DNA from 3 places in the Absiella sp. AM29-15 genome. Region 2 is predicted to be linked to each of the others. Evidence: predicted binding sites of a transcription regulator. Region 2 holds the regulator's gene; each other region holds the start of a gene.
The links. Region 2 encodes HrcA, which represses chaperone genes, less so after heat shock. Its sites were predicted from a motif close to TTTTAGCACTNNNNNNNNNNNAGTGCTAAAA; they were not measured.

Region 1: htpG (molecular chaperone HtpG) is a predicted target of HrcA. The motif match lies at 2,528-2,558, and genes of this name have one in related genera.
Region 3: DW761_RS11270 (GroES family chaperonin) is a predicted target of HrcA. The motif match lies at 1,680-1,710, and genes of this name have one in related genera.

Annotation. Positions count from the first base shown of each region.
Region 1 covers NZ_QVFL01000024.1:21,523-25,821, forward strand. Annotated here, with positions in the region: gene DW761_RS19220 (hypothetical protein) at 9-248, opposite strand; gene htpG (molecular chaperone HtpG) at 532-2,469, opposite strand; gene proB (glutamate 5-kinase) at 2,654-3,457, shown strand; gene DW761_RS19235 (glutamate-5-semialdehyde dehydrogenase) at 3,444-4,299, shown strand, end outside.
Region 2 covers NZ_QVFL01000013.1:107,842-112,140, forward strand. Annotated here, with positions in the region: gene dnaK (molecular chaperone DnaK) at 1-1,422, opposite strand, end outside; gene grpE (nucleotide exchange factor GrpE) at 1,438-2,073, opposite strand; gene hrcA (heat-inducible transcriptional repressor HrcA) at 2,083-3,096, opposite strand; gene pgeF (peptidoglycan editing factor PgeF) at 3,405-4,175, shown strand; gene DW761_RS13725 (M81 family metallopeptidase) at 4,276-4,299, shown strand, end outside.
Region 3 covers NZ_QVFL01000010.1:54,890-59,188, reverse strand. Annotated here, with positions in the region: gene groL (chaperonin GroEL) at 1-1,378, opposite strand, end outside; gene DW761_RS11270 (GroES family chaperonin) at 1,398-1,658, opposite strand; gene DW761_RS11265 (GNAT family N-acetyltransferase) at 1,903-2,403, opposite strand; gene DW761_RS11260 (NifB/NifX family molybdenum-iron cluster-binding protein) at 2,463-2,849, opposite strand; gene DW761_RS11255 (hypothetical protein) at 2,863-3,780, opposite strand; gene thrS (threonine--tRNA ligase) at 3,777-4,299, opposite strand, start outside.

The DNA.
Region 1 (4,299 bases), on a different contig from region 2:
GTGATTTCTCACTTTCTTCCTAATGACCATCGATATAATTTCTCTTTTGCCTCATCTACAGAACAAACTTCTATACCATCTTTACAAATATATGCAATTAACTGATTCCATTCACTAACGGGAAACATGTCATCATTAATTTTCATCACAAATACGATATGCATCCGAAAGATTGCTGGAATACGTAAATCAGATAAACAATCTTCACCAGTATGTTTGAATATATATTCCAACAATTCCTCTCTCATATTCACATTCTCCTTTCTGTATAAAAATGTATACTATTTTATATATATCGTTTTTTTATAGAAAACGGCGTTTTTATACCTTATAAACCTAAATTTTATTGTAAACAGGACTATCTCATATTTTATACATTATGAAACAAAATGCTGCTGATTTCCATATTATGTATTTTAAAAGCCCTGATATCAGTATAATTTATATCCCCTATAAAAGTCAATTGAAAAGCGAAAAAAAGAAGTGACAGTAAACTTTTTCTGCCACTTCATTCAACATCATGCAAAACGATTATTTTGTTGCTCTTACCATGAATTCACAGATCTTTTTAGAGAATTCAGCTGGATTATCAATTGGGAATCCTTCAATCAATAATGCCTGATCAAATAACAGGTCTGCATATTCTTTTACTGCATCCTTATCTTCTGCATATACTTTCTGTAATGCTTCAAAGATTGGATGGTTTGGATTGATTTCCAGGATACGTGAAGCTTTCATACCATAAGGATTGCCTTCTGGCATAGCACTTAATACTTTTTCCATTTCAAATGACATACCTTCATCACTTGATAAGCATACTGGATCATCTACCAAACGTGTAGAAATCTTAACTTCTTTTACTTTTTCACCTAAAGCTGTTTTTAAGCCTTCCAGCATATCTTTGTTTTCTTCAGCTTTCTTTTCTAATTCTTTCTTTTCTTCTTCACTATCTAAGTCTAAATCACCCTGAGAAATATTTTTGAAGTTCTTTTCTTTGAATGTGCCTAAAATCTGTAAAACAAATTCATCAACATTATCTGTTAAGTACAGGATTTCATAGCCTTTGTCTTTAACCTTTTGAACAGCAGGCATCTGATCGATTTTTTCAATCTTTTCTCCACTCATAAAGTAGATGTTTTCCTGTCCTTCTTCCATACGTGCAACATATTCATCTAATGTAATCAGTTTTTGTTCCTTGCTGGAGTAGAACAATAATAAATCCTGTAACAATTCTTTATTTGCGCCAAAGCCATTGTATACACCGAATTTAATCTGTAGACCGAATGTATTCCAGAATTTTTCATATTCTTCACGATCATTCTTCAACATCAATAACAGTTCAGATTTGATTTTCTTTTCGATACGATTTGCGATTACTTTTAACTGACGATCATGCTGCAGCATTTCACGAGAAATATTCAGATTTAAATCCTGAGAATCTACCAGACCTTTCACAAAACGGAAGTGTTCTGGAATCAGTTCATCCGCATTATCCATGATGAATACGCCACGGCTGTATAACTGTAAACCTTTCTTGTAATCCTGTGAATAATAGTTCATAGGTGCTTTACCTGGGATAAATAACAAGGAAGTAAAGCTTACATTACCTTCTACAGAGAAGTGAATTGTCTTTTGAGGGTCTGTGAAGTCATTGAATTTACTCTTATAGAAATCGTTATATTCTTCTTTTGTGATTTCATTTTTACTTCTCTTCCATAATGGAATCATAGAGTTCAATGTTTTCAGTTCTTTTACTGTTTCATATTTCACATCTTCTGGTTTTTGTTCTTCGCCATCTTCTGGTTCTATACGTTTTTGTTCTTCTACCCACATCTCGATTGGATAACGGATGTAATCAGAGTATTTCTTAATCAAACGTTCAATTTCATACTGCGCTAAATATTCATCATAGTTTTCATCATCTGTGTTATCTTTTAGATATAAAGTAATGGTTGTTCCACAATCATCTTTGCTTGTTTCTTCAATTGTATATCCATCACTTGCATCACTGCTCCAGATATATGCTGTTTCTTCTCCATATTTTTTAGATACAACATCTACACGGTTTGCGACCATGAATGCGGAATAGAAACCAACACCAAACTGTCCGATGATATCTACTGCATCTTCTTTTTCATCTTTTTCTTCTAATTCCTGTTTAAATGCGAAAGAACCACTTTTTGCGATCGTACCAAGGTTTTCTTCTAATTCTTCCTTGTTCATACCAAGACCGTTATCACTAATACTTAAAGTACGGTTTTCTTTATCGATTTCCAGGTGGATCTTGAATGCATTCTGATCAACATCACTTAAATTCTCGCTTAGTGATTTATAGTATAATTTATCGATTGCATCACTTGCATTGGAAATCAGCTCACGTAAGAAGATTTCCTTATGTGTATAGATAGAATTGATCATTAAATCCAACAGACGTTTTGATTCAGCCTTAAACTGTTTTTTTCTTGCCATGTTCATTTACCTCCTGTTAGCACTCTTTTCATAAGTCTGCTAATAGTATAGGACTTTTTCTTAGCACTGTCAACACCCTAGTGCTAAATTTTATAGAAAACTTCGCCTTTTCCAATTTATCATTGCTCGTTCATAAAAACTCGTCTATAATATAAGAAACAATTTACAAAGGGGTTGTAAAAGAATGAAAGAAATGAAAGATATAAAACGAATTGTTGTCAAAGTAGGTTCTTCCACGATTACGAGAGAAAACGGATTAAATTTAAGAAAAATTGATCAGCTCGCTATGGTGTTAAGTGATATAAAAAATAAAGGAATTGATGTAGTACTTGTCAGTAGTGGTGCTGTCAGTGCAGGTGCCAGTAAATTAAAAATGAAAACCCGCCCTTCCCTTATGCGTGAAAAACAGGCAGCAGCAAGTGTTGGTCAATGTGAATTAATGTTTATCTATGATAAATTCTTCTCACAATATGGACAGACGATCTCACAGTTATTGATCACAAAAACGATAACTGCCAATGAAACACCACGTGTCAATGTAATCAACACAATGGAAACTCTGCTTCAGTATGGGGTAATTCCTATCGTAAATGAAAATGATTCTATTGCATTTGATGAAATTGCTTATGGTGATAATGATACTTTATCTGCGATTACAGCGTACTTAGTACATGCAGATCTGCTTGTGATTTTAAGTGATATTGATGGTTTATATGATAAAAACCCCAGTAAGTATGATGATGCAAAACTAATTCCCGTCGTAGATGGTATCAATTCGCATATACTTTCTATGGCAGAGGATGCTTCCAGCAATGTTGGAACGGGTGGAATGATTACCAAATTACATGCGGCACAATATGCAAGTGAGCATAACATTCCAATGATAATCGCCAATGGTAAACAGCCATCTATTTTATACGATATATTAGAAGACAATTATAAAGGAACATTATTTGATGTAAAGGAGGAGTCATATGGAACTCATTGAATTATGTAAGGCAGTAAAAACAGCAAGCAAGGATATCATGAAAGCATCTACTGCACAAAAGAATGCGGTATTAGAAAGTATTGCGCAAGAAATTGAACAGCATATGGATGAAATCATGGTTGCTAATCAAAAAGATGTGGATGAAGGTGAAAAACGTGGCATGAATAAAGGCCTGATTGATCGTATGCATTTAACAAAAGAACGTTTAGCACAGATTGTTGTCGGTGTTCGTCAGGTGAAAGCATTAAATGATCCTATTGGTGAAATCGAAGATATGAAAACCTCACCAAATGGTCTTCAAATAGGGAAAATGCGTGTTGCCTTAGGTGTTGTCGGCATGATTTATGAAGCCAGACCAAATGTTACGGTAGATGCTGCAGTTTTATGTTTAAAAGCTGGAAATGCTGTAATTTTAAGGGGTAGTAAAGATATTCTTCAATCTAATATCGTGTTGGTAAGACTCATGCGTCATGCTCTTGAGAAACAAAACATGAATCCTGATATCATCACATTATTAGAGGATACTTCAAGAGAAACCAGCAGTCAGCTGATGCGTATGAATGATTATTTAGATGTTTTGATTCCAAGAGGCGGTGCTTCTTTAATTAAGACCTGTGTAGAAAATGCCAGTGTACCTGTTTTAGAAACTGGGACAGGAAACTGTCATGTTTATGTAGACAAAGACGCAAAGCTTGAGGATGCCCTTTCCATCATAATTAATGCGAAAACAAGTCGTACCAGTGTATGTAATGCATGTGAAAGTGTCTTGTTCCATAAAGATATTCCTGATACTTTTATAAAGGAAGTCATTGATGCATTAAAAGTGCACAATGTTATCATTC
Region 2 (4,299 bases):
TGTATTCTGAATTGTGATAGACTGTTCTTTACCTGTTCCTTTATCTTTTGCAGATACGTGAACGATACCATTAACGTCAATATCAAATGTAACTTCAATCTGAGGCACACCACGACGTGCAGGAGCGATACCGTCTAATTTAAACATACCTAACTCTTTGTTGTCGTTTGCCATTGGTCTTTCACCCTGTAATACACGGATATCTACAGCAGGCTGGTTATCAGCAGCAGTTGAGAAAATCTGTGATTTACTTGTAGGGATTGTTGTGTTACGTGGAATTAATACAGTCATCACGCCACCCATTGTTTCAATACCTAAGCTTAATGGTGTAACGTCTAACAATAATACATCTTTTACATCACCAGCGATAACACCACCCTGGATTGCTGCACCCATAGCAACTACTTCATCAGGGTTTACAGAACGGTTTGGTTCTTTACCTAATGCATTCTTAACAGCTTCCTGTACAGCAGGGATACGAGTAGATCCACCTACTAACAATACCTGGTGAATATCGTTCTTTGTTAAACCAGCATCACGTAATGCGTTACGTACTGGTTCCATTGTACGTTCTACTAAGTGTTTTGTCATTTCATCAAATTTTGCACGTGTTAATGTTGCTTCAAAGTGAAGTGGTCCATCAGCTCCAGCAGAGATAAATGGTAAGGAAATCTGTGTCTGTACCATACCTGATAAATCTTTCTTAGCTTTTTCACCAGCTTCTTTTAAACGCTGCATAGCCATTGTATCTTTTCTTAAGTCTACGCCGTTTTCTTTTTTGAATGTATCTACCATCCAGTCAACAACAACGTTATCGAAGTCATCTCCACCTAAGTGAGTATCACCATTTGTAGATAATACTTCAAATGTTCCATCAGCAAGTTCCAGGATAGAAACATCAAATGTTCCACCACCTAAGTCATAAACCAATACTTTTTGTTCACTGTCTGTCTTATCAATACCATAAGCAAGTGCTGCTGCAGTTGGTTCGTTGATAATACGTTCTACTTCCAAACCAGCAATTTTACCAGCATCTTTTGTTGCCTGACGCTGTGCATCGTTGAAATATGCAGGAACTGTAATAACAGCCTTTTCAACTTTTTCACCTAAGTAATCTTCTGCATAACCTTTCAAATACTGAAGGATCATTGCACTTACTTCCTGTGGTGTATATTGTTTGCCTTCTAATTCTACTTTTTCATTTGTACCCATTAAACGTTTGATAGAACTTACTGTGTTTTTGTTTGTTACTACCTGACGTTTTGCAGCATCACCAACGATACGTTCTCCGTTTTTGTATGCTACGACTGATGGAGTTGTACGGTTACCTTCTGGGTTTGTAATAACCTTGCAGTCCCCACCATCCATGACAGCAACACAGCTGTTTGTTGTACCTAAGTCAATACCAATAATCTTACTCATAATCGTTTCCTCCTTTTATTCGCTTACTTTAACAAGCGTTGCACGCAATACGCGGTCTTTTAACATATATCCTTTTTGTAAAACTTCGATAACCATACCAGGTTCTACGCCTTCTTTGGCTTCCTGCATCAATGCCTGATGGAAGTTTGGATCAAATGGCTTATCTTTTGCCTCAATTTCCTTTACGCCTTCCATTTCCAGAATATGCACCAGCTGCTGGTAAATCATTTCAAATCCTTTTGCGTAATTTTTTACGTTAGGATCATCTACCTTGACATCCAGTGCACGCTCTAAGTTATCAATAACCGGTAGCACTTCTGTGGCAAATCCCTGAATACGGTATTTACGAACGTTGTCAGCTTCACTTTGCAGACGTTTCTTTAAGTTTTCAGCATCTGCATATGCTTTAAAGTAAGCATTCTTACTTGCCGCAAGTTCTTCCTTCAGTTTTGCATTCTCTTCTTCTAATTCCTCGATGCGCTTTTTCTTGCCGAATTTTGCGCCTTTTTTGTCTTCTTTTTTGTTTTCTGTTTCTTCCTGTTTTTCTTCAGGAGTAGTTTCTTCACTGACCGTTTCTTTCACGTCTTCTTTTACTTCTTCACACGTTTCTTCTGCGGTCGTTTCTTTTTCTTTTACATTTTCTTCCTGCATGTTGACCTCCTATTGATTTTCTTCCCGATACAAGTCTTCGATCACTTTGCTCATATATTCCATTAAAGCAACAACTCGGTTATATTGCATACGTGTTGGACCGACAATCATCAACTCACCCTGTTCTTCATTGTTCAGCTTGAACTTACTGCTGACAACTGCAACATCATCAATCTGAATCAGGTCATTATCTCCACCAATCTGGATAGCGACATTTCCATCATGATTGGCAATCTGACGAAATAGTGAGCTGTCCTCTAACATTTTCATCAGTTCTTTCAGCTTTTCGATATCCGCAAATTCCGGTTGATACAACATGTTGGATTGACCACTGCAATATACGTTATCACTCGCAAATTTCATAAAGGCATTTACGAATGCTTCAAATAGCACTTCATGTCGTGCAACATGACTTGCTAACAGCGGTTGGATTTCCTTCATCTTATTCACAACTTCACCAATTGGCGTACCACTTAACTTATCGTTCAACAAATCACAGCATGTCTTGATATCCTTGACACTGACATCTTCTCCAAAATGGAAAGTTTTATTCTCTGTATGTCCATGATCTGTAATAAAGATGGCCACAGCACTACGTTCATTTAAGGGAACTAGCTGGATATGCTGTAAAGTCTGATACTTGCTGTCCGGTCCTAATACCACCGATGTTAACGATGTCATCTGTGATAAAATATCACAGCTTTTCTTAACGATTTCATCCATGGAATAATGGCGTTCAGAGAACACAGCTTGCAGGGAATGTTTGACACCTTCATCAAGCTGTTTCTCCATCAGATGTTCAACATAGAAACGATACCCTTTACTGCTTGGGATTCGTCCACTGGAAGTATGTGTCTTTTCCAAAAGGCCCATTTCCTCTAAGGCAGCCATTTCGTTTCGAATAGTAGCACTTGAACAAGTGAAATCCAAAAGATCTAACAGACGCTTAGAACCAACTGGCTCTGCTGTTCTTGTGAACTCATCTACAATTGCTTTAAATATTGCAATCTGTCTTTCTGTCATCTCTGGTCCACTCCTTTCTAGCACTCCACTTCTATGTCTGCTAATAGTATATGACAATATTTTAGCACTGTCAACACTTTAGTGCTAAATTACCAATAAATTTTCCTGTTGTTTGAAAAAATGCCTGTTCTATCCAGTATTTTGTACTATATCACTCATAAAAATTATCAAAACCTTAACAAACGCCTTGCCTTTATCCTTTATAATGTATATGGTTTGCATAACCGCACAAAATTTCATATACTATAGATATCAAATATTCATCGTTTGACATAGTATAATATGATAAAGAAAAAGGAAGGTAATTTATGAAAAAAATAGACTGGAATGGTGACATTCATATTCTGGCTGGGACCACATTACGTGATCTTGAAGCTTTAGAAAATAATAATATGGCGTTGCATGTTGGTGGAAACTTAGATCATGTCATAGAAAATCGAAAACATCTGTGTGATGCTTTAGGCACAGATTTGCAACATTGTGTATTCGCAAAACAGACACACAGTGATCATATTCATTGTGTAACCTTTGATGATTTAGGCAAGGGTGCTTATGAACAGGCAAGTGCCATTGATGATTGTGATGCTTTATATACAAGAGAAAGCAATGTTTTACTTGGTGTATTTCATGCGGATTGTGTTCCTGTTTTGTTATATGATCCCATTCAAAATATCATAGCAGCGATTCATAGTGGCTGGCAGGGTACGGTAAAAGAAATCACACGTAAAACCATGGAGCATCTGATCACACAGGAGCATGTGGACCCATCGCATGTGATTGCCTATATTGGGCCTGCTATCGCTTATCGAAGCTTTGAAGTAGGTCGTGATGTTATTGATCAAATTTTATCTATGAGTTTTGATACATCCGGTTATATCACATATTTATCAGATGAAAAAGCCCTGGTGAACAATCGTGGATTAAATAAACAGATGCTGCTTGATGCCGGAGTACCAATGGAAAACATCACCATCAATAAATCTGATACATTTTCACCAAATGATGCTTTGTTCAGTTATCGAAGAGATCATCACTGTGGCAGACATTTAAGCTATATTATTCGTAAAGACATCGATTAACGTCGATGTTTTTTTCTTCCTAATGGCTAGGATAGTTTTTTCTCAATTCCCCTTTTGGTTTATCCTATAATGAAGATAAGAAAAATCGAGGAGGTAGTTTATGAAGGTTTTAGTAGCGCGTTTC
Region 3 (4,299 bases), on a different contig from region 2:
TATATCCTGCATTTTCAGCAATCTGTTCAATTGGTGCCAACAATGCATCAAATACCACTTTGATACCTTTTTGAACATCCACTGTTTCAGATTTCAATTCATCTTTTAATGCTTTATAAGCTTCCACAAGGGCTGCACCACCACCGATAACGATACCTTCAGCAACAGCAGCACGTGTTGCATTTAATGCATCTTCAATACGTAATTTCTTTTCTTTTAATTCAGATTCTGTTGTTGCGCCAACTTTGATGATTGCGACACCATCACTTAATTTACCAAGACGTTCTGCATAACGTTTCTTATCATATTCACTCTTGCAGTTTTCCATCTGTGCACTGATTTCATTGATACGTGCTTCGATTGCTGCTTTATCACCAGCACCACCAATCATAGTTGTATTATCTTTTGTGATAACTACTTTCTTCACAGTACCTAAATCTTCAATCTTCATTTCTTTTAAATCCATGCTTAAATCTTTAGAATAGAAGGTTGCATTTGTAAGTGTTGCGATATCTGCTAAGATATCCTTCTGGTTGTCACCAAAGCCTGGAGCTTTTGTAGCTACAACATTGAATGTACCACGTAATTTATTGACAACAAGAGTAGATACAACTTCATTTTCAATATCATCTGCGATGATCAATAATGGTTTGTTTGCCTGTAATACCTGTTCTAATAATGGCAGGATTTCCTGAACATTGCTGATTTTCTGATCAGTTACAAGGACAAATGCATTTTCAAGAACAGCTTCCATTTTTTCATGATCACTTACCATGTATGGAGAAACATATCCTTTGTCATACTGCATACCTTCACTGATTTCTAATTCTGTATCAAAACCATTAGATTCATCTACAGAGATTACACCGCTACGTCCAACCTTTTCCATTGCTTCTGCGATAATCTGACCGATTTCTTTGCTTCCACTAGAAATTGCCGCAACACTTGCGATATCATTACTTGTTTCTACTTTACGAGATTTATCAAGAATGTGTTTTGCCACTTCCTTGCTGGCATATTCAATACCTTCTCTCATTAGGACTGGATTTGCGCCTTTTTCAACCTGACGTAAACCGTTGCTGATCATGCTCTGGGCTAAAATAGTTGCAGTTGTTGTTCCATCACCTGCTGTATCATTGGTTTTGTTTGCTACTTCATAAACCAGTTTTGCACCCATATTTTCAAATTTATCTTCTAATTCAATTTCTTTTGCGATGCTGACACCATCATTGGTAATTAATGGAGAACCATATTCTTTTTCAAGTACGACATTACGTCCTTTAGGTCCTAATGTTACACGTACAGCATCAGCTAGTGTATTTACACCTTTTAACATTGCATCTCTTGCATCTTTTGAAAAACGAACTTCTTTTGCCATCTTTCCATTACCTCCTTGATTAAGCCATCACAGCTAAGATATCTTCATCTTCGATGATGATATATTCTACTTCATCTACTTTAACTTTTGTACCAGAATATTCTTTGTAAACAACGCGGTCATTTTCTTTGATATCCGCTTCACTGTCTGGTCCAACTGCTACTACGGTAGCAATGCTTGGCTGTGTCTTGTTTGGCTCAGTCAAGATAATTCCGCTTGCTGTTTTCTTTTCTACTTCTTCTTTCTTTAAAATGACGTTCTTGTGTAATGGTTTTAACATTTCAAAGTACCTCCTTCATCATTTTAGCACTCGCAGTTCATTACTGCTAACACCATATATTATACTCACTTTTAGCACTTATGCAATAGGATTGCTAAAATTTTTTGAAGAAATTTTAAAAGGATGGAAATAAACATAAAAATACGTTGTTAAGATATATTTACCTGTTGTTTCCTCAATATTTATAAAGAAATGAAACTAACATCTACAAGATATGAATATTATAAGTTACGCGTACAGCTTCTTAAATATGTATAAAATAGCGTTTTAATATTTCTTTTCCATCTTTTACTTCGTTTTCAAAAACTCCACCATTTGATATAATTGTATGAATGCTTGCCAAATTATCTTTCTTTGCCACAAGTAATACATCATGCATTGCAAACTGTCTGCATATTGCCAAAGCTTCCTTCAGCATCTTTTTGCCATAGCCTTTTCCTCTTTGATTTCTAGCGATACTATAACCGATATGTCCACCATATTGAAAAAGGTAGTCATTTAATTCTAAGCGGATATTGACCATTCCCAATAATTGATGCTCTTCCACAAATAAATATTGTCTGGCACATACCCTGCCTTTTGGTAGCGTCTGCTTTTGTTCATGACAATCGATCCATTTCTTCCAATCTTCATAATGCTCATAGTTTTGAAGATCACCACTTCCACAGATAACTGCTTCATCTAAATGCTCTAATCGATACTGCATGATAGCTTCTTTGTATTCTTCTTGTACATTTATTAGCATAGATTCTCCTCCTAATAAAAAAAGACAATCAGTGAAATAATCGCTGATTGTCTGCGTGATTAATGATGACATCCACCTTCACTGTGATCTCCACAGGTGTGTCCTTCTTCATGATGATGGTTACAGCTTCCACTTGGATCATCTTTCAATGTACCTGCTTTTAAGGCATCAATGATAACATCCACGTTTCCATTCGCTCCAGCAATCACCTGGATATTGTTTTGTGCCAAAGCATCTCTAGCACCCTGTCCAATACCTCCGCAGATCAGCGTATCTACATTTGCCTGCGCAAGTAAGGTGGCAAGAGCACCATGTCCACTTCCTCCACTTGATAATACTTCTTTGGATACGATTTCACCATTTTCCATATTCACTAATAAGAATGAAGGACACTTTCCAAAGTGCTGGAACACCATATTATTTTCCATTGTAATTGCATATCTCATTTTGTTCATCTCCCTATTTTGTATACATCTCATCTGTAAGTGTTAATTTAAACTGTTTCAAGAATGTTTCAATATCGGTTTTTACATCTGTTGCTTTTTTGATATGGATATTTTGACGTTCCCATGTTTTCACTGCGATTTCTGCATTTGGAATACCAAGTTTTTCAACTGTTGCGGCTTCTACCTGCGCTTTGATTTTATCACTGTCTTTAGGTGCTGTTTCATTTGCGAATTTTGCGGCTTCTTCGATATAGCTTGCGACTTTATCTTCACTGCCTTTTTTCACAAACAATGCTGCCTGTGGATATCCGCTGGATTCCAGATTGTTTTTTTCTTTGTATTCTTTCTGCAGATCTTTGATAATTTTTAACTCAATACCTTTTTCTTTTGCTTTCGCAATTGTAGCAGTCGCTGCAGGTTCTGCCATTAAGCCAACACTAGCTTTACCACTTAACAACTGTGCCTGTACATCATTCACGGAATTGAAGTATGTAGGTGTTGCTTTGATTGTGGATAAATCCATGCTTGCATTTAATACTTTCTGAGGTACTGCTTTTTCACCGAATACCGCGAATGTGCCTTCTTTATCTAAGGCATCATCACTTGTACCAACGATATACAGATTACCCCAAGTCACAACCTGGCTCAATGTATAATTGCTTTTCCCTTTATTCATCAAAGCTGCTCCCTGGTTGATTGGTGCTACAATGATATCATAGCTACCATCCTCCTTGGATAACTCTGCCGCAAGCGTGTCTGCACCATCTACTGTTTCCATGGTCACCTTGTCATTTCCATATAGGCCTAATAAAGAAAGACTTGGTGCTCCCATTGGTGTCAATACTTTGATTGGTTCTTCTTGCTTTGCTGTTGAGCATGCAGTAAGCGTTAAGGCTAATACTGCTGCCAGTGCTCCCTTGAATAATTTCATAAACGTTTCTCCTTCACTTCTGCACTCAACATAGTGATAAATTCATCAAGAGGCATTGTGATGGATTCTTTACTCATCGCTTTACGTATTGTTACACTTCGATTTTCGATTTCACCATCTCCAATGACCAACTGATAAGGTACCTTCTGCATCTGTGCTTCTCTTATACGATACCCCAATTTTTCATTTCTTGCATCTAATTTGCTTCTAAATCCTAAAGCATTCAGTTTTTCATTGATTTCTGATGCGAAATCTACATGTTTTTCATAGTGTACTGGTACGACCATAACCTGTGTTGGTGCTAACCAAGTTGGGAAGTGTCCTGCAAAGTGTTCAATCAGGATACCGATGAAACGCTCGATGGAACCAAAGATTACACGGTGTAACATAACAGGACGTGCCTTGCTGCCATCACTTTCTACATAAGATAAATCAAAACGTTCTGGTAAGTTCATATCCAACTGGATTGTTCCACACTGCCATTCTCTTCCTAAAGAGTCTTTGATATGGAAGTCTAGT